One region of the Allobosea sp. P2_A10 genome, then DNA from elsewhere that is predicted to be linked to it. Evidence: predicted binding sites of a transcription regulator. Region 1 holds the regulator's gene; each other region holds the start of a gene.
What was found. Region 1 encodes LexA, which represses DNA repair genes until DNA is damaged. Its sites were predicted from a motif close to TGTTCNNNNTGTGTTCNG; they were not measured.
Positions count from the first base shown of each region.

Region 2: a site for LexA is predicted at 3,095-3,112, ahead of ssb (single-stranded DNA-binding protein). Genes of this name have one in related genera too.
Region 3: a site for LexA is predicted at 3,808-3,825, ahead of AC1DZY_RS24855 (putative DNA modification/repair radical SAM protein). Genes of this name have one in related genera too.

Region 1 covers NZ_JBFUCS010000014.1:63,400-69,696, forward strand. The annotation lists gene AC1DZY_RS19040 (ComEC/Rec2 family competence protein) at 1-2,112, shown strand, start outside; gene lexA (transcriptional repressor LexA) at 2,106-2,810, opposite strand; gene AC1DZY_RS19050 (molybdopterin molybdotransferase MoeA) at 2,914-4,125, opposite strand; gene moaC (cyclic pyranopterin monophosphate synthase MoaC) at 4,125-4,607, opposite strand; gene trpC (indole-3-glycerol phosphate synthase TrpC) at 4,604-5,419, opposite strand; gene trpD (anthranilate phosphoribosyltransferase) at 5,424-6,297, opposite strand, start outside.
Region 2 covers NZ_JBFUCS010000020.1:4,673-10,969, reverse strand. The annotation lists gene gyrA (DNA gyrase subunit A) at 1-352, shown strand, start outside; gene AC1DZY_RS22450 (M20 family metallopeptidase) at 519-1,634, opposite strand; gene AC1DZY_RS22445 (VOC family protein) at 1,824-2,303, shown strand; gene ssb (single-stranded DNA-binding protein) at 2,475-3,011, opposite strand; gene AC1DZY_RS22435 (helix-turn-helix domain-containing protein) at 3,341-3,751, shown strand; gene AC1DZY_RS22430 (hypothetical protein) at 3,705-4,067, opposite strand; gene AC1DZY_RS22425 (acyl-homoserine-lactone synthase) at 4,057-4,704, opposite strand; gene AC1DZY_RS22420 (autoinducer binding domain-containing protein) at 4,819-5,550, opposite strand; gene uvrA (excinuclease ABC subunit UvrA) at 5,915-6,297, shown strand, end outside.
Region 3 covers NZ_JBFUCS010000029.1:22,684-28,980, reverse strand. The annotation lists gene puuE (allantoinase PuuE) at 1-94, shown strand, start outside; gene AC1DZY_RS24865 (SDR family NAD(P)-dependent oxidoreductase) at 183-944, opposite strand; gene AC1DZY_RS24860 (UdgX family uracil-DNA binding protein) at 1,094-2,563, opposite strand; gene AC1DZY_RS24855 (putative DNA modification/repair radical SAM protein) at 2,560-3,777, opposite strand; gene AC1DZY_RS24850 (hypothetical protein) at 3,957-4,136, shown strand; gene AC1DZY_RS24845 (glycogen/starch/alpha-glucan phosphorylase) at 4,313-6,297, shown strand, end outside.

The DNA.
Region 1 (6,297 bases):
GAGGCCGAACGCCGCCGGCTTTTCCTTTGGCTGCCGGTGATGATGGGCGTCGGCATCCTGCTCTATTTCGCCGCCGACCGGGAACCTGCGCTCTGGGCGTCTCTGGCGGGATTTTCGATCGCCGGCGTGGCGGCGCTGCTGATGCGACACAAGCTACCGGCGCTGTATCTGTGCTTGGGCGTCGCCGCCGCCTTCGTCGGCTTTGCCGCCGCGACCTGGCGCACGGCCTCGATCGCGACACCGATCCTCGACCGGCCGCGCATCGGCCAGCTCAGCGGCTATGTCGAATCGGTCGAGGCGCGCGACGTCGGCGCCAGGTTGGTTGTGCTCGTCACCGGCATCGCCGGCGTCGAGCCGGAGCGGCAGCCCCGACGCGTCCGCGTCAACATTAAAGCGGGTTCGGTATCGCCCGGCGACCACATTTCGGCCAATGCCCGCCTGCTGCCGCCACCGGGACCGGCACGGCCGGGCGGTTATGATTTCGGCCGCGATGCGTTCTTCAAGGGCATCGGCGCGGTCGGCAACATTCCCGGCAAGATCGTCCTGTCTCCACCGCAGCGTCCGCCGCCGCCCGAACTTGCACTCGCCGTGATGATCGATCGCGCCCGCAACGCCCTGACGCAACGCATCGCCAGTGTCGGCGGCGGACAGGCAGGCGCGATGGCGGCAGCGCTTGTCACCGGCAAGCGCGGGCTGATCACGGAGACGACCAACACCGACCTGCGCGCGGCCGGCATCTACCACATCGTCTCGATCTCCGGCCTGCACATGGTGCTGGCGGCGGGCACCATCTTCGGCATCGTGCGCGCGCTGCTCGCCTTGTCGCAAACGCTCGCCTTGTGCTGGCCGATCAAGAAGATCGCGGCCTGCGCGGCGATGCTTGGGGCCTTCGGCTATTGCGTCTTCTCCGGCTCCGACGTCGCGACGGTGCGCTCGCTGATCATGACGCTGGTCATGCTCGGTGCGATCCTGGTCGACCGGCCGGCGCTGAGCATGCGCAACCTCGCGCTTGCCGCCATCATCGTCCTGCTGCGGGAACCCGATGCATTGCTCGGGCCGAGCTTTCAGATGTCATTTGGCGCGGTCGCGGCGCTCATCGCCTTCGCCGAACGCTGGGAGGAGCGCGAACGATCCGCGCCGCCTTCACCCTGGCCCTGGCCGCTGCGCCCACTCTGGATTGCCGCCAGCGGGATCGTCGTCACGACATTGCTCGCCACGGCGGCGACAGCGCCGTTCGGCGCCTATCACTTCCAGACCTTCAACCCATTCGGCCTCCTCGGCAATGCGCTCGCCTTGCCCTTCGTCTCGCTGATCGTGATGCCCGCAGCGGTCTTCGGCGTGCTCGCCTATCCGCTCGGCCTAGACTGGCCGGCCTGGGCGGCGATGGGCTTTGCATCGGACCTCGTCCTGAAGCTCGCCCATTGGGTCGCGACGATCGACCATTCGACGCTGATCATCCCGGCCTTCGGCACGGTGGCGCTCGGCTGCTTTTCGGCCTGCCTGCTCTGGGCGACGCTGTGGAGCACGAAGCTGCGCCTGCTCGCCATCCTGCCGCTGGCGACAGGCGTCGCGGTTGCTGCCAAGCCCGAACGGCCCGACATCCTGATCGAGCGCGATGGCTCCGGCATCGCCGTGCGCGGTCCCGACGGCCGCCTGCTTCTTGCCGGCCGCCCCAGCGCCTTCGTCGTCCAGCAATGGCTGACCGCCGATGGCGACAGCCGCCCGCCCACGGACGCATCGCTGCGTCAGGGCGTTGCCTGCGACACGCTCGGCTGCGTCATTCGCGGCAAGGATGGCCGCAGCATCGTCTATGCTCGCGAGCGCATCGCGAGCATCGAGGATTGTCGACGCGCCGACCTCGTGGTGACGCCGATCCCGTGGTCGGCAGTCTGCGACGCGAAACTGATCGACCGCATGGCGCTCGGCCGTGATGGTGCGACCTCACTGGTCAGCCGCGTCGGGGGCTGGCGAACACTGCAATCGGAACGCCCGGATGCCGAGCGCCCATGGACAAGACGGGCAGCCTCAGCGGCGCGTCCCGTCCAGCAGCAAACCCCGGCGCCGGCTGTTGCCGACGAAGCCAGCGGTGCGGAGACCGACAGCCTTCAGTAGCGCCGCATCAGGTTGACGAGTCGGCCCTGAATCTTGACCCGGTCGGGCCCGAGCACGCGGGTCTCGTAGGCGGGGTTGGCAGCCTCCAGCGCGATCGACGACCCACGCTTGCGCAGGCGCTTCAGCGTCGCTTCCTCGTCGTCGATCAGCGCCACGATGATGTCGCCGGTATTGGCGGTGTCCTGCCTGCGGATGACGACGGTATCGCCGTCGAGAATGCCGGCCTCGACCATCGAATCGCCGCGCACCTCCAGCGCGTAATGCTCGCCGGCTCCAAGCATGTCGGCGGGCATAGAGACATTGTGGCTGCGGCTCTGGATCGCCGAGATCGGCGTGCCGGCCGCGATCCGCCCCATGACCGGAATGGCGATGGTCGAGCGGATATCCTCATCGGGCGTCGAGGACGCTGGCCTGACCTTGCCGAGACCACCCTGTACGACCGAAGGACTGAAGCGTCCGCGCGGGCTCTGCGCACCGGCCACGCCATCGGGCAGCTTGATCACCTCGAGCGCGCGCGCGCGGTTCGGCAGCCTGCGGATGAAGCCGCGCTCCTCGAGCGCCATGATCAGGCGATGGATGCCCGATTTCGATTTCAGGTCGAGCGCATCCTTCATCTCGTCGAAGGAGGGAGGTACGCCGCTTTCACGCAGGCGCTCCTGGATAAAGCGAAGCAGTTCGAACTGTTTGCGTGTCAGCATGGTCCCCGCCGGCGCGATGATCGACGTTCTGGCCAAGGCTTGGCGCAGAATCGAAACAAATCACGAACACCATACACGTTCGTGTTGTGTTCCACAAGCAGGCCTAGCGCAGGCGGATGATCCGGCAGGGATCGCCCTGCCTTGCAGCCGGGGCAAAGGCGGGGCGGATCGCCAGAGCCTGCGCGCGCGCCAGCGTCCCCAGCATCGAGGAATCCTGCCTGGTGAAAGGCGTGACCTGCCAGCCGGCCGCGATCGGTGCGAGGTCGGAGCGCAGATAATCCTCGCGCTCGTCATTGGCCGGCATGTCACTGCCGAGGAAGGCCGGCTCGCTCCTGTCGCGCTCGGGTGCATCCATGCCGAGCAGCGCCTCGATCAGCGGCACGACGAAGAGATGCCCGCAGACGATCGACGCCACCGGATTTCCCGGCAGACCGACGGCGACCATCGCTCCGAGCCGGCCCATCATCATCGGCTTACCAGGCCGCATTGCGATCTTCCAGAAACCGAGAGCCATCCCTTGCGCCTTCAGCGCCGACTGGACGAGATCGTGCTCTCCGACAGATGCGCCCCCCAACGTGATCAGGACATCCGCGCCGGAGGCTTTCGCCGCCTCGATCTTGGCGGCGAGGTCGGGGTGGTTGTCGCGCGCGATGCCGAGATCGAGGACGATGCCTCCCGCAGCCTCGACGATCGCGGCCAGCGAAAAGCTGTTGGATGCGACGATCTGGTCGGGCCCGACAGGCTCGCCGGGCAGGACGAGTTCGTCGCCGGTGGCCAGGATCGCGACCAGCGGCTTGCGCCGCAGCGTCAGCGCAGGATGACCGCCGGCGGCGGCGAGGCCGAGCGCCGCGCTGTCGAGGACGCGCCCGGCTGGCAGCAAGACGTCGCCGTCGCGGAAGTCGAGCCCGGCCGGGCGCACGAAGCGGCCCCTGCTTGTGGTCTCGCGCACCCGGATTGTCGCTGTCCCGACGCCATCGGCGTTCTCCTGGATCAGGATCGCATCGGCGCCGGCGGGGATCGGCGCGCCGGTGAAGATGCGCACGGCCTCGCCCGCACCAAGCGCCCTCGCGAAGGCGCGCCCGGCGGCGGATTCTCCGATGACAGCGAGTTCTTGCCCCGCCGCGCAATCCTCGGCGCGGACCGCATAGCCGTCCATCGCCGAATTGGCGAAAGGCGGCTGCGTCCTGAGCGCGATAATGTCGGCGGCGAGCACCCGGCCGGCGCATTGCGCAAGCGGCAGGCTCTCGCCCGGCGTCGGGCCGGGAACGCTGTCGAGCAGCGCGCGCAGAGCCACCTTGACCGGCGTCAGCGCCATCAGACCGCCTTGGCCTCGTAGACGCCTGACTTGCCGCCGGATTTATGGATGAGTCGTATGCCTTCGATCCGCATGGCGCGGTCGACCGCCTTGACCATGTCGTAGACCGTCAGGCAGGCGACCGAGACCGCCGTCAGCGCCTCCATCTCGACGCCGGTCTGGCCTTTCATTCTCACCTCCGCCGTCACGCGCACACCCGGCAGCGCTTCGTCGATGACGAGATCGACCGCGATCTTGCTGATCAGCAGCGGGTGGCAGAGTGGGATCAGCTCATGGGTCCGCTTGGCCGCCATGATGCCGGCGAGACGGGCCGTGCCGAGCACGTCGCCCTTTTTGGCGTCGCCGCGCCGCACGATCGCGAGCGTTTCCGGCAGCATCACGACGCAGCCCTCGGCCACCGCCATGCGCACGGTCTCGGCCTTGTCGCCGACATCGACCATATGGGCCTGGCCCAGCGCGTCGAGATGGCTGAGCCCGGTCACGCGGCGGCCTCGGCGCCGGAGCCGGTCAGCAGATCGCGTGTGGCTGCCGCGACATCGGCCTGCCGCATCAGGCTTTCGCCGACGAGGAAGGTTTCGACGCCGCATCGTTTCAGCCGCAGGATCTCGGCATGGCTGAAGATGCCGCTTTCGCCCACGATGATCCGATCGGCCGGAACACGCGGCGCGAGGCGCTCGGTCACGGCGAGATCGACATGGAAGCTGCGCAGGTCGCGGTTGTTGATGCCGAGCATTTTGCTGCCCAGCACCAGCCCGCGATCGAGCTCGGCCTCGTTATGGACCTCGACCAGCACGTCCATGCCCAAGGCCGTCGCCGTCTCGTTCAGGGCGCGCGCCGTCGCGTCATCGACGCCGGCCATGATGATCAAAATGCAGTCCGCCCCCCAGGCGCGAGCCTCGAACACCTGATAGGGCTCGTAGAGGAAATCCTTGCGCAGCGCCGGCAAGCGCGACGCCTCACGCGCCTGCGTCAGGAACTCCGGCCGCCCCTGGAAGGAGGGCGCGTCGGTCAGCACGGACAGGCAGGCCGCGCCGCCCTCAGCATAGGCGCGCGCCAGTGCAGGCGGATCGAAATCGGCCCGGATCAACCCCTTGGAGGGACTAGCCTTCTTGATCTCTGCGATAAGGGCGGGGTTGCCGGCTTGATGCTTTGCCGTTAGCGCCGCCGCAAAGCCGCGCACGGGCGAGGCCGCCAGCGCCCGCCGCTCGATCTCGGCTTGCGGGATTGCGGCTTTGGCCGCCGCAATCTCCTTGCGCTTGTAGGCTTCGATGGTCGCGAGAATATCGGTCACCACCGCCTCACAGGTTCGAGCTGGCGATCAGCGCAGCCAGCGTCGCCTTCGCCTGGCCGGAATCGATCACGCCGACGGCGCGCGACAAGCCATCGCGCAGATCGCCGGCCTTGCCGGCGACGACGAGCGCAGCGGCGGCGTTGAACGCGGCGATATCGCGAAAAGCCGTATTCTGGCCGTCGAGCACGGCGCGCAGCGCCTGCGCATTCTGGGCCGGCTCGCCGCCGCGCAGATCCTCGGGCCTGGCGCGCGCCAGTCCGACATCCTCGGGGCTGATGCTGAAGCTTTCGACCTTGCCGCCATCGAGCGAAACGACGCGCGTCGGTCCCGTCGTGGTGAGCTCGTCGAGCCCGTCGGAACCATGCACGGCCCAGATGCGCCGGGAACCCAGCGAGGCCAGCACGCGCACCATCGGCTCCAGCCAGGTCTCGGAGAAGGCGCCGACCAGTTGCGTCTTCACCCCGGCGGGATTCGAGAGCGGGCCGAGCAGGTTGAAGATCGTGCGCGTGCCGAGTTCGGTGCGGACGGGGCCGACATGGCGCATCGAGGCATGATGCGTCGGTGCAAACATGAAACCGACGCCGGCCTCCCTGATGCAGCGCTCGGTTGCAGCAGGTTCGAGCCCGACCTTGACGCCAAGCGCGGTCAACACATCGGCCGCGCCGGAACGTGACGACGCCGCGCGATTGCCATGCTTGGCGACCGGCACGCCGCACGCAGCGGTGATGATCGCGGCCAGCGTCGAGACATTGTATGAGCCCGACGCATCGCCGCCGGTGCCGACGATGTCGATCGCATCAGCGGGGGCCGCGACCCTCAGCATCTTGCCGCGCATGGCGCCGACGGCACCTGCGATCTCGTCGGTGGTTTCGCCGCGCACG
Region 2 (6,297 bases), on a different contig from region 1:
GTCCGAGAACGGCTACGGCAAGCGCACCTCGTCCTTCGAGTACCGGGTCACCGGGCGCGGCGGCAAGGGCATCGTCGCCATGGTCGTCAACGAGCGCAACGGCAAACTGATCGCCTCCTTCCCCGTGGACGAGAAGGACCAGATCATGCTCGTCACCGATGGCGGGCAGGTTATCCGGCTGCCGGTCGGTGGCAGCAAGCCGATCCGCATCGCCGGCCGCTCGACGCAAGGCGTGACGATCTTCGACACCTCCGGCAAGGAGAAGGTCGTCTCGGTCGAATGCATCGGCGACGATGGCGAGGACGAGAGCGGCGAGGCCGAAGCCGAAGCTCCGGAGGCCGGCGGCGAGTAGTCGCCGGCATCGGGCAAAGCCACTATTCACGACCACGCCGTCATCCCGGACAAGCGGCGAAGCCGCGCCGATCCGGGATCCATCATAGGGCTCGACAGCGCTCTATGATGGATCCCAGGTCAAGCCCGGGATGACGGGGCGTTTCCGGCCACGGAAGCGCGCCCCCTCACACTGTCTCCAGCAACCCCTTGATCAGAGCCCGACGCGGTGCGATCGACGAGATCAGCGCGTATTCCTGCAAGGTGTGCGCACCGCCGCCGTCGATTCCGAGCCCGTCCAGCGTCGGGATGCCGAGCGCGGCGGTGAAGTTGCCGTCGGAGCCGCCGCCGGTCATCGGCACGTCCTCCAGAGTGAAGCCGATGCTTGCCGCGATCTCGCGCGCGGTCTCGAACAGGCCGGCGACTGCCACCGATTTTTCGTAGGGCGGGCGGTTCATGCCGCCGCTGACCTTGATCGAAACGTCCGGGTCGCGCGCCGACAGGCTCAGAACGCGGTTCTCCATCATCACGCCGTCGGCAAGGCTGGTGACCCGGCAATCGACGCTGAACCAGGCGTGCTGCGGGATCACGTTGGCGGCCGTGCCGCCGCCCATCAGCGCGACCGAGGTGGTGATGCCACGCGCGTAATCGGTCATCGCCTCGATCGCGAGGATCTGGTGCGCCGCCTCGCGGATCGCGCTGCGGCCCTCGGCATGGCGCGTACCGGCATGGGAGGGCCGGCCTTCCAGCCTGACCTCGAAGCGACCGACGCCCTTGCGCGCCGTGACGATCCGGCCGCCGTCGCGGGCGGGTTCCGTCACCAGCACCGCGACCGATGTCTTGCCGATGGCCTCGATCACGCCGCGCGTCGTCGGCGAGCCGATCTCCTCGTCGGGCGTGAACAGGAAGGTCATCGGCCGCTTCGCCGAACCGGCGATCGCCACCTCCTTGAACGCCTGCAGGGCAAGCCAGGCGCCGCCCTTCATGTCGCAGACGCCGGGGCCGTAGAGCCTGTCGCCATCGATGCGGATGGGCAGGTCGCTCACGCTCGTGCCGACGGGATGGACGGTGTCGAGATGCGACATCACGGCGATTCCGGGCGCGCCAGTGTCGAGGCCGGCGCGCAGGATCAGCGCGTCGCCAAGGCCGTCCCGCCCCGGAATGCGCTCGACCGCTACGGGTAAGCCTTCGACCTCCCTGGCGACGAGGTCCATCATGCCGTTGACGCCGGGCGCGTGATGGGTCGGGCTCTCCACGGCGAGCCAGACGGACAGGGCGGCGATATCTGAATCTGATGTTGTCATGGCGTCAGCTTCGTCGGGAAGCGTGGCGCGGGCAAGGAGAACGCGCGCGCGGGCCAACTGTGCCGACCGCATAGCACACGCGACAGCCGCCGGCTTGACATCGGCCACTTTATACTTAACCATAAGGTTATGTATTAGAACCTTCCGCCTGCGAAGCGGGCGGCCATAACCGAACCCGGAGGAACAACCATGCGCGTCAACAAGATTTCGCCCTTCCTGTGGTTCGACAATCAGGCGGAAGAGGCTGTTGCCTTCTATCTCTCGGTCTTCGAGAATGCCAAAGCCGGCCCGGTGATGCGGTGCGGCGATGCCGGCCCCGGCCCCAAGGGCAGTGTCCTGTGCGCATCCTTCGAACTCGAAGGCCTGCAGATCACCGCCCTTAATGGCGGGCCGCATTTCAAGCTGACCGAGGCGTTTTCGCTGATGATCCGTTGCGGATCGCAGGAGGAAGTCGATTACTTCTGGGACAAGCTCGGCGAAGGCGGCGAGCACAGCCACTGCGGCTGGCTCAAGGACAAGTTCGGCCTGTCCTGGCAGATCACGCCCGACCGCCTCCTGGAACTCAACATGGATCCGGATCCCGCGAAGGCCGGACGCGTGATGCAGGCAATGATGACGATGCGCAAGATCGACATCGCGGCGCTGGAGGCTGCGGCGGCGGCCGGGTGAGCCATAGCCAAAACGAGGCCAGCTGCATCGGCGTCGGGCTGGCCATAACACCAGGCTCCGGGATTCATCGTCAGGCGCGGTGCTCTACGATGGATCCCGGGTCGAGCTTCGCTCGCCGAGGATGACGGAACTGCATCCGAGCCAGATCGGTAAGCCCTAGAACGGCAGGCCCTAGAACGGAATATCGTCGTCGAGATGGGTCGACGACGAGCGCCCGCCACCGCTGCCCGCCATGGCCGGCTGGCGCGGGGCATTGCCGCCGCCCATCGGGCTCGAACGGCCAAACGATCCGCCGCCGCCCGAGCGATCCTCCATCGAGCCGCCGCTCTCGCCATATTCGTCGGAACCGCCCTGCCCACGGCTGTCGAGCAGCGTCAGCTCGCCACGGAAGCGCTGCAGGACGATCTCGGTGGTATATTTCTCGACGCCGGACTGATCCTGCCATTTGCGGGTCTGGAGCTGGCCCTCGATATAAACCTTGGAGCCCTTCTTCAGGTACTGCTCGGCGACCTTGGCGAGGTTCTCGTTGAAGATCACCACCTGGTGCCACTCGGTCTTTTCCTTGCGCTCGCCCGACTGCTTGTCGCGCCAGTTCTCGGATGTCGCGATGCGCAGCGAGACGACGGGCTCGCCCGAATTGAGCCGACGGACCTCGGGATCCTTGCCCAGATTGCCGACCAGAATGACCTTGTTGACGCTACCAGCCATGAGAGGCTCCATTTCCTGCGCACATCGAAACCGGCCGACGACCGGAGCTGGACCCTAGCCGTCCATAGCGGCACTATCAATGATGTTCCCGTTTTGTTCAAGCTGTTTTCGCGTGGTTGTCCCCTGCTGATTCGGCGGCAGGACCAGCGGCCGACGCGCATCCTGCGAAGGCCCGGAAATTCGACAGGATGTCTGTCACAGCTCTTGCCCGCAGGCAGCAGCAGTGGGGAAGCCGTACGGCGCCGGTTCCAATTCGCTGGACCATGGTTGGCGTCGCTGGCCGGGCCATGCAAGATGGCGTCGGACATTCTGCTCCTGGTGAAGGCGATATGTTGAAGAAGACTCCGAACCCCATTGACCGGCATGTCGGTTCGCGCGTCAGGATGCGCCGGATGCTGGCCGGGATCAGCCAGGAGAAGCTCGGCGAAGCGCTCAGCCTGACATTCCAGCAGATCCAGAAATACGAGAAGGGCGCGAACCGCATCAGCGCCAGCCGGCTGCAGCAGATCGCCAACATACTGGACGTCTCGGTCTCGTTCTTCTTCGACGGCGCGCCGGTCGGAGATGCGCCGGGCGGCGGCTTCTCCGACCATTCATCGAGCGTCTATGTCGCCGATTTCATGGCGACCAGCGAAGGTGTGCAGCTGACCAAGGCGTTCGTTAAAATCAAGGATGCCCGGGTCAGGCGCCGGATCATCGACCTAGTCGAAGCGCTTTCCGACGAGCCGGCGCAGGCCTGAACGGCGGGCGCACGAACGCCTCGATGGCGCGATCGGGCAAGGGCGGCGGCTTGTGGGCGATGCGCTGCGTCAGCGGCTTGTGCAGCAGCACCGAACCGTCGGCGAACTCCACCACCTCGAGCGGCGAGAAGCGCAGCAGCGCCTGCACGATCGAATCCCGCTGGCTCTCGGACAGGCAGAGCGTCTCGACCGCCAGCCAGAGATGGTCCGGCAGGTCGATATCGGCGATCGCGCCGCGCAGCCCTGCCGGGCCAAGCGCTTTCAGATGGCCGTCCAGCGCCAGCAGGGTCTGTTCGAGCGCCTGCTCATGAAACATGGAAATCGCCCTCCCCGAACGGCGTGAGCGGCGTCTCGCGGGATGTGGCGATGACCGGCCCGCTCAGGCCCTTGAAGGCGAGCGTGCGATGATAGGCGGCCTCGTCGACGGCGATGATCGTGCCGATGCAGTTCAGCCCGTCGATCACGGCCGGCAGGCCAAGCGGCTTGACGTCCCAGCCCAGCTCGAGAAAGCGCGGCAGCCACCAGGTCTCCATGACCACCGTAATGGCGGTCAGGTCGTTGCGCAGGCAGTATTCGAACATGCCGGCGAGCACCTGGTGCAACACCTTGCTGTCGGGTCCGCGCCGCTCGGGCACGACGAAGATGCGCGTCCATTCGACGATGTCGGGGCTGCGCTGGACGCCGCGGACATTGGCGAGGAAGGGAAAGACGTCGGCCATCAGATGCGGCCCGAGCGTCGGCACCAGCCGTGTCCCGCCGATCACATGGCCATGCTCGATCGCCAGCAGATAGACCGCATCGTCATTGTCGAACTGGTCGATCTCGCGGCCGTCGGGCTTCTCGAGCGCCATCCAGCGCCTCTCGCCGACATAGATGCGGTGACGGATCTTGAAATGCTCCTCGATCTCCCTGGCGTAGAGATGGCGGTTGTCTCGATCGACGACGTGGATCATCGCATCCTCCCCCTTGCTTTGGTGAAGGAGCTTCCCGGAGGACGCCGCTGGGGGGTATCCCGGAATTCCGGGATAGGGTCGGATTAAGTCGCGGCCTTGCGGCTCGTCGCGGCGTCAGAGCGTGATCTGGCCGCGCCGATGCGCTTCGATCAGCGTGCGCACCCGCCCGCGCACGCCCAGCTTGCGCGCGGCGTTCTCGTAATGCGCCTCGACGGTGCCGGAACTGATCCCAAGCCGCTCGGCCACGCCCTCAGTCGTCCGGCCGATCGCCATCCAGGTCAAAACCTCGCGCTCGCGGATGGTCAGCGGGCGATCGGATTCGGCCGCCACGCCGCGGCTCGATGCGGTGTTGTGCGCGTAGATCGACATGAGATGGATCGCCGAAAGTGAGCGCGGCGAGAGATCGGGCCGGTCTCCCGCCATGGTGACGACGGCGCGAAAGCCGTTCTCGTCATGGATCGGCACGCAAAAGCCGTCGATCATCGTGAAGTCGCGGGCGCGCTGCATCACCTCGCGCTCGCGCGGCTTCGCGGTGTCGTCGCGATAGACGTCAGCCCAGGCGAAGGGGTCGATCGAGCGCTTGCAATGGGCCACGATCGGGTCGTGATCGGAGAAGGACTGCTTCACATAGAGGTCGAACCAGCCGGGCGGCCAGCCATTGAGCATGACCAGCGGATCGATCCGGTCCCCGATATCCGGCAGGCCGGTGATCAGGAACGCATGGAAGCCGTAACTCGCGAGCTTGTCGCGCAGGGACGTAACGATGGCGTCGACACTGCCGAGCCGACCCAACCCGTCGATGAAGTCCAGGGCATCTCGCCCGGTATCGAAGTGCCGCCCCGGCATCGCCCACCCCTGCAGGCTCGATTGTGACCTATCAATCCGGTTTGTTCCACCGAATTCAAGATCGACCTTCGCCCTACTGCGCGCGCGGACATATCGAACCGCTCCGGCTTTAAGGAATTTCCGCCTTTCGCGGCAACCTGCTCGCGCAACTCTGTCTCGATGCGGTTGCCGGCTTCGGCAAACGACGCTCCGAGGACCTGATCGAGGCGCTCTGTCTCCTGCCGTCTCCTGTCAGGAGGGCTTGGCATGAGATCTTGGCCGCGCAGCCGCAACGCATGCTAGTCATGGCCGCTCGCCGCGCCCGAGACTGGCATGGCCCGGCATTTGCCCTATCTCTAGCGCTTCAGCTCAACCGGACGCCCCCATGGCCCGCAAGTCTTCCTCTGTCGGCGAGTCCTCCCCTGTCGGCAAGTCTTCCCCTGTCGGCAAAGCCTCCTCGGGCAAAACCTCGCTCGCCGATCAGGCCGCCTCGCTCGAATTGCTGTTCGACGAGGCGCGCAAGACCGATTCGCGGGTCATCTCCGTGCGCGGCGCCCGCGAGCATAATCTCAAGAACGTCGATCTCGCGATTCCGCGCGACAAGCTCGTCGTCTTCACCGGCCTGTCGGGCTCGGGCAAGTCGTCGCTGGCGTTCGATACGATCTACGCCGAAGGCCAGCGCCGCTATGTCGAGTCGCTCTCGGCCTATGCCCGCCAGTTCCTCGAGATGATGCAGAAGCCCGATGTCGACCAGATCGACGGGCTCTC
Region 3 (6,297 bases), on a different contig from region 1:
CCGGCTGAAAAGCACGCCGGAGCAGGAGTTCGAGACCGCGCTGGCGCAGGTCGAGACGATCGCGCTGCTGCGGCTGAAGGAGTTGCTGCCCTGACTCGCCGCCATTCTCGGGCGAAGCGAAGCGCAGACCCGAGAGTCTCTTGCCGGAGATGCTCGGGACAAGCCCGAGCATGACGGTGCTCTCATAACCCGCTCACCAGATGCCCGCCATCGACCGCAATCGCCGTCCCGGTCATGAAGCGCGAGGCGTCGGAGCAGAGCAGCAGCAGCGGCCCGTCGAGATCGGCAAGTTCGGCCGCGCGTCGCATCGGGATACGCCGGATCATCGCCTGCCCGGCTTCCGTGCCGAAGAAATCGCGGTTGATGTCGGTGACGACATAGCCCGGCTCAAGCGCGTTCACTCGCACCTTGTGGCGCGCCCATTCCAGCGCCAGCGCCTTGGTGAGCTGGACGAGCCCGGCCTTGGCCGCCGCATAGGGCGCAACCGAGATCGCGACGCGCTCGCCCAGGATCGAGGCGATGTTGACGATCGCGCCGCCGCTCTCCTGCCGCGTCATGATCCGCGCCGCCCCCTGCGCCGCGAAGAAGCAGCCCTTCAGGTTGATGTCGAGATGAGCGTCCCATTGCGCCTCTGTGAGGTCGATCGCGCGCTGCGGCTCGGCGATGCCGGCATTGTTGATGAGGACGTCGAGCCCGCCCATCGCCGCCTCTGCCTGCGCCAGACCCGCTTCGATCGCGGCGACCGAGCCGACATCAAGCACCAGCGGCGTGACCTTGCCCGGCAGATCGGCGCAGGACCGCGCCAGTTCGGTCAGTCGGTCGAGCCGCCGCGCCGCGGCCACGACATGCACACCATGGCCAGCCAAAACCCTCGTGAAATGCGCCCCGAGCCCCGACGACGCGCCCGTCACCAGAACGCGCTTGCCCTTCAGATCCTCGAACATGCAACCCTCGGCCCTCATCCTGAGGAGCGACCGGAGGTCGCGTCTCGAAGGACGCTCCAGTTTTCTCGGGAGCCTTCTGCAGCATCCTACGAGACGCCGCTTCGCGGCTCCTCAGGATGAGGGCTCGCGAGAAGAAATTGCAACCCGGCTTACGCCGTCGGCGTCAGACTCATCTCCGGCATGATCGCGCCCACCCTTTTGAGATCGGCGATGAAGCGCGCGCTCTCGCGGCGGCTTTGATCCTCGTCGGGCAGCCGCAGCAGATAGGATGGGTGCACCGTCGCCAGCAGCCTCGTGCCATCCGGAAGCGTGATGTCCCGATCCCGTACCGAGGACAGCGTCGTGGTCCTCCCGAGCAGCGAGGTCAGCGCGGTCGTACCCAGCGCCACGATCAGCTTCGGTCGCACGAACTCCCGCTCAAGTCCCAGCCAGAAGCGGCAGGCGCTGACTTCGCCGGCATTCGGCTTCTGGTGGATGCGGCGCTTGCCGCGCAGCTCGAATTTGAAATGCTTCACCGCGTTGGTGACATAGGCGCGCGTCCGGTCGAGGCCCGCTTCCGCCATGGCGCGGTCGAAGACCCGTCCGGCCGGACCGACAAACGGCTTTCCTGCCAGATCCTCCTGGTCGCCGGGCTGCTCGCCGACGAACATGACCGGCGCATCGAGCGGGCCCTCGCCGAACACAGTCTGCGTCGCGTCGCGACACAGGCCGCAGCGCTCGCAGGCACGCGCCGCATCGGCTGTGTCCTGCCAGGTTTCGAGCGCGGCCGGCTCCGCGGGCGCCACCGCGCTCTGCCGCGTCAGCTGTCTCGCATGCCGCTCCGGCGGCACGGTCGGCATCTTCGCCACCATCTCCTCCGCGCGCCGGGCCGCGCCGGCGATCAGGGGAGCGATCAACTCGGCCTCGGGAAGATTGCGCCAGTATTTCTCCGGCATCTCCGCCTTCATCGCCTTGATCTTGAGCCGGGCCGGATTGAAGATATTGGCGTAGTAGGTCAGCCAATACGCCTCCATCGCGTCGTCGTCGGGCGCATCGGCTCTCGCTGCGCCGGCTGCGAAATGCAGCGCCTCCCCGTCCCAATGCAGCGAACGCCGCGGCGTCAGGATCGACCAGGCCATCGCCGAAAAGCGCTTCACGAAGAACGAAGAGACGCGTTCGACGATGAAGTGCTCGGGCTCGAACCAGGCGACGAACGCCTCGCCGCCATCGGGACCGACGACCTCGCGGAAGCGCACGAAGGCGGTCATCTTGTGCATGTCGCGCCGCACCGCTTTGGCCATCGCCTGCGCACGATGCACGTCGTCATCGCTTGCGACCTTCAGCAGGTTCGGCTCTCCCTGCAGGCGGAGGAGCAGCCGATAGAGCAGTCCGAACCGCTCGGGATCGCAATGGCACACGACCTGCGCGGCGAGATCGGGGAAATCGCGCGGGACGGTCAATTCGCGACCAGGAGCGCCTGCCGCACCCTCGACGGCTTGCGCATCGAACAGCCCGGCCGGCTCGTCGCCGGTCAGCCAGACGATGTCGCCCGGCAGGATGTCGCCGCGCGCCAGCACCCGCGCCTGCCGCCGCCAGCCCTCGAAATCGGCGGGATGCTCCAGTCGCGCGAGGAAGGTCACAGCAGCGCCAGTTGCCGGGGGCGCGGCGCCAGATGCAGCCGCAGCCGCTCGCTGTCGAGCAGGGCGCCCGGTCGCCAGCCCTCCGCGACGATGAAGTTGCGCAGCGTCGTGACCGAGCGCGCGAGCTTGCCGACATCGTCCAGCCTCAGCCGGCGAAAACGCCGCATCTCGAGGATGCGGCCGACGCTGCGCGTGCCCAGCCCCGGCACCCGCAGCAGCGCCTCGCGATCGGCCTTGTTGACATCGACCGGGAAGCGCTCGCGATGCCGCAGCGCCCAGGCGAGCTTGGGGTCGATCGCAAGATCGAGCATCTCGCCCGAAGCCGAATCGAGGATTTCGCCGACCTCGAAGCCATAAAGCCGCGTCAGCCAGTCGGCCTGGTAGAGCCGGTGCTCGCGCATCAGCGGCGGATCGGAAAGCGGCAGCTGGCTCGATGCGTCCGGGATCGGGCTGAACGCCGAATAGTAGACGCGCCTGAGCCCGAACGCGCCATAGAGCTGCGCGCTGCGATCCAGGATCGCGGCGTCGCTCGCCCCGTCCGCCCCGACGATCATCTGCGTGCTCTGCCCCGCCGGCGCGAAGGACGGCGCTTTGCGGCTGCGGGCGCGTTCCGCCTTGCCCTCCTCGATCCTGAGTCTGAGCCCGCCCATCGCCGAGCGGATGTCGCGCGACTGCTTTTCCGGCGCGAACCGCTTCAACGAGGTCTCGCTGGGCAGCTCGACATTGATCGAGACGCGGTCGGCGAAGAGCCCGGCCTGCGCCACCAGATCGGGACTGGCGCTCGGGATCAGCTTGAGGTGAATGTAGCCGCGAAAATCATGGCTCTGCCGCAAAGTCTGAGCGACCCGCACCATCTCCGCCATCGTGTAATCCGGCGAGCGGATGATGCCCGAGGACAGGAACAGCCCTTCGATATAGTTGCGCTTGTAGAAATTCAGCGTGAGATCGACCACCTCCTCGACCGAAAACCGGGCGCGCGCGACATTGCTGGACGAGCGGTTGATGCAGAACACGCAGTCATAGCTGCAGAAATTCGTCAGCAGGATCTTGAGCAGCGAGATGCAGCGCCCGTCCGGCGCATAGGAATGGCAGATACCCGAGCCAGTGGTCGAGCCGATGCCCTTACCGCCCAGCGAATCGCGCTTGGTCGTGTTGCTGGAGGCGCAGGAGGCGTCGTATTTCGCGGCGTCGCTGAGGATTTCCAGCTTCTGCATGGTGGTCAGTTGAGCCAAGGCAACCTCCATTGTTCCTGTTATGTTCTTACCGAAACTCTGTTCCTTTCGCCAGTCCGACGCCGGGACCGATCGTCGCAGCGCCGCACCGAAGGCGCATGCTGGAACCCTCGGCGCAACCGCGCGTTGTAAGGGACAGGTTCGACATGGGAGGGATAATCATGTTCCGGCTTCTTTTGATCATCGCAGTTCTCGCGATCGGATATGACGCTGTCGTCCATGAGGGCGCCTACACCCGCAATGCGTGGACGAGCGTTGTCGGCATTACCGGATCGGCGATGAGCGGCGCCAAGCAAATCGGTGAACGCGCCCGCGAGGAAACCCGCAGCCAGCTGAACTGAGGCCGGCGACGCAGGACTTCGAGACAATCGACGAAGCCGGCGGCCGCGTGGTCGCCGGCTTATCCTTGTCCGTCGGCTGCCCGCGAAAGAGGCTCCGGCATGGCGCTTTCGGCTGGACTTGGGTCTGACTTGCCTCGACACTCCACCCCATCGACAACAGCCGGGATTCCGACGCCTTGACCGACACCGCCTCGCAGACCAAAGCCGCAAACACGTCCAAATCGGCTAATCTGGTCGAGACACTCAAGGCCGAGATCGTCAGGAAGCTGACCTATTCGCTCGGCAAGAATCCCTCGGTCGCCCAGCCGCATGACTGGCTCACGGCGGCGATCCTGGCCGTGCGCGATCACGTCATCGATGTCTGGCAGCATTCGACACGCGAGAGCTACAGGACCGGGCGCAAGCGGGTCTATTATCTCTCGCTGGAGTTCCTGATCGGCCGCTCGCTTGCCGATGCGCTCAACAATCTGGGCCTCACCGGCGCTGTCGCGCAGGCCATGGCCGATCTCGGCGTCGACCTCGGCGCGATCGAGACCATCGAACCCGACGCCGCGCTCGGCAATGGCGGCCTCGGCAGGCTTGCGGCCTGCTACATGGAGGCGATGGCCTCGACCGGCATTCCCGCGCTCGGCTACGGCATCCGCTACGACCACGGCCTGTTCAAGCAGCGCATCGAAGCCGGCAAGCAGGTCGAGATTCCCGAGGACTGGCTCTCCTTCCGTAACCCCTGGGAGTTCGAGCGCCGCGAGAGCGCCTACCAGATCTGCTTCGGCGGCGCGGTAGCAGCCACCGAAAAGGCCGGAGAGGTTATCTGGACTCCGGAAGAAACCGTCTTCGCCGTCGCCTATGATACGCCGATCGTCGGCTGGCGCGGGCGCGACGCGTCGACGTTGCGGCTTTGGCGGGCACGCGCAATGCATCCGCTTTCCCTCGACGCCTTCAACCAGGGCGACCTGGTCGGCGCCGTCGCCGAGCGCAACCGCGCCGAGGCGATCTCGAAGGTGCTCTACCCCAACGATTCCACGCCCGCCGGCCAGGAACTCCGGCTGCGGCAGGAGTTCTTCTTCACCTCAGCCTCGCTGCAGGATCTGGTGCGCCGGCATTACCGCCAGTTCGGCAAGCTCGACAACCTGCCCGAGAAGGTCGCGATCCAGCTCAACGACACCCATCCGGCGCTGGCCGTCGCCGAACTGATGCGCCTGCTGATCGACGATCACGGCTTCTCCTGGGAAGACGCCTGGACCATCACCAGCGGCACGATCTCCTACACCAACCACACTCTGCTGCCCGAAGCGCTGGAGACCTGGCCGGTTGCCCTGATGGAGCGGCTTCTGCCGCGTCACATGCAGATCATCTTCGGCATCAACGCCCGCTTCCTCGACGGCGTGCGCCGCTCGGCCGGCGGCGACACCGTCGATCTCTCCAGGATCTCGCTGATCGACGAATCGCATGGCCGGCGCGTGCGCATGGCCCATCTCGCCTTCGTCGGTTCGCACACGGTCAACGGCGTTTCGGCGCTGCATTCGAGGCTGATGCAGGAGACGGTGTTCGCGCCGCTGCACGCCATCTTCCCGGACCGCATCACCAACGTCACCAACGGCATCACGCCGCGTCGATGGCTGCTGTCAGCCAATCCCGGCCTGACCAAGCTGCTGGAGGAGGTCTGCGGCGGCGTCAGCGATGACATCACCCGGATCGACGGGCTCTCGAAGCATGCCGGCGACACCGCGCTGCATGAGCGGCTCGTCGCGATCCGCCGGCAGAACAAGCTGAAGCTCGCGCAGGTGATCCGCCACGAGACCGGCGTGGTGGTGGATCCCTCCGCGCTGTTCGACGTGCAGATCAAGCGCATCCATGAATACAAGCGCCAGTTGCTCAACATCCTCGAGACGATCGCGCTTTACGATGCGATCCGCTCCGAGCCCTATCGCGACTGGGCGCCGCGCGTGAAGATTTTCGCCGGCAAGGCTGCCTCGAACTACGGCACGGCCAAGGCGATCATCAACCTGATCAACGACGTCGCGACCGTCGTGAACAACGACATCACCACCCGCGACCGGCTGAAAGTCGTCTTCCTGCCGAATTACAATGTCAGCGCCGCCGAGATCATCATCCCTGCCGCCGACGTCTCTGAACAGATCTCGACCGCCGGGCTGGAGGC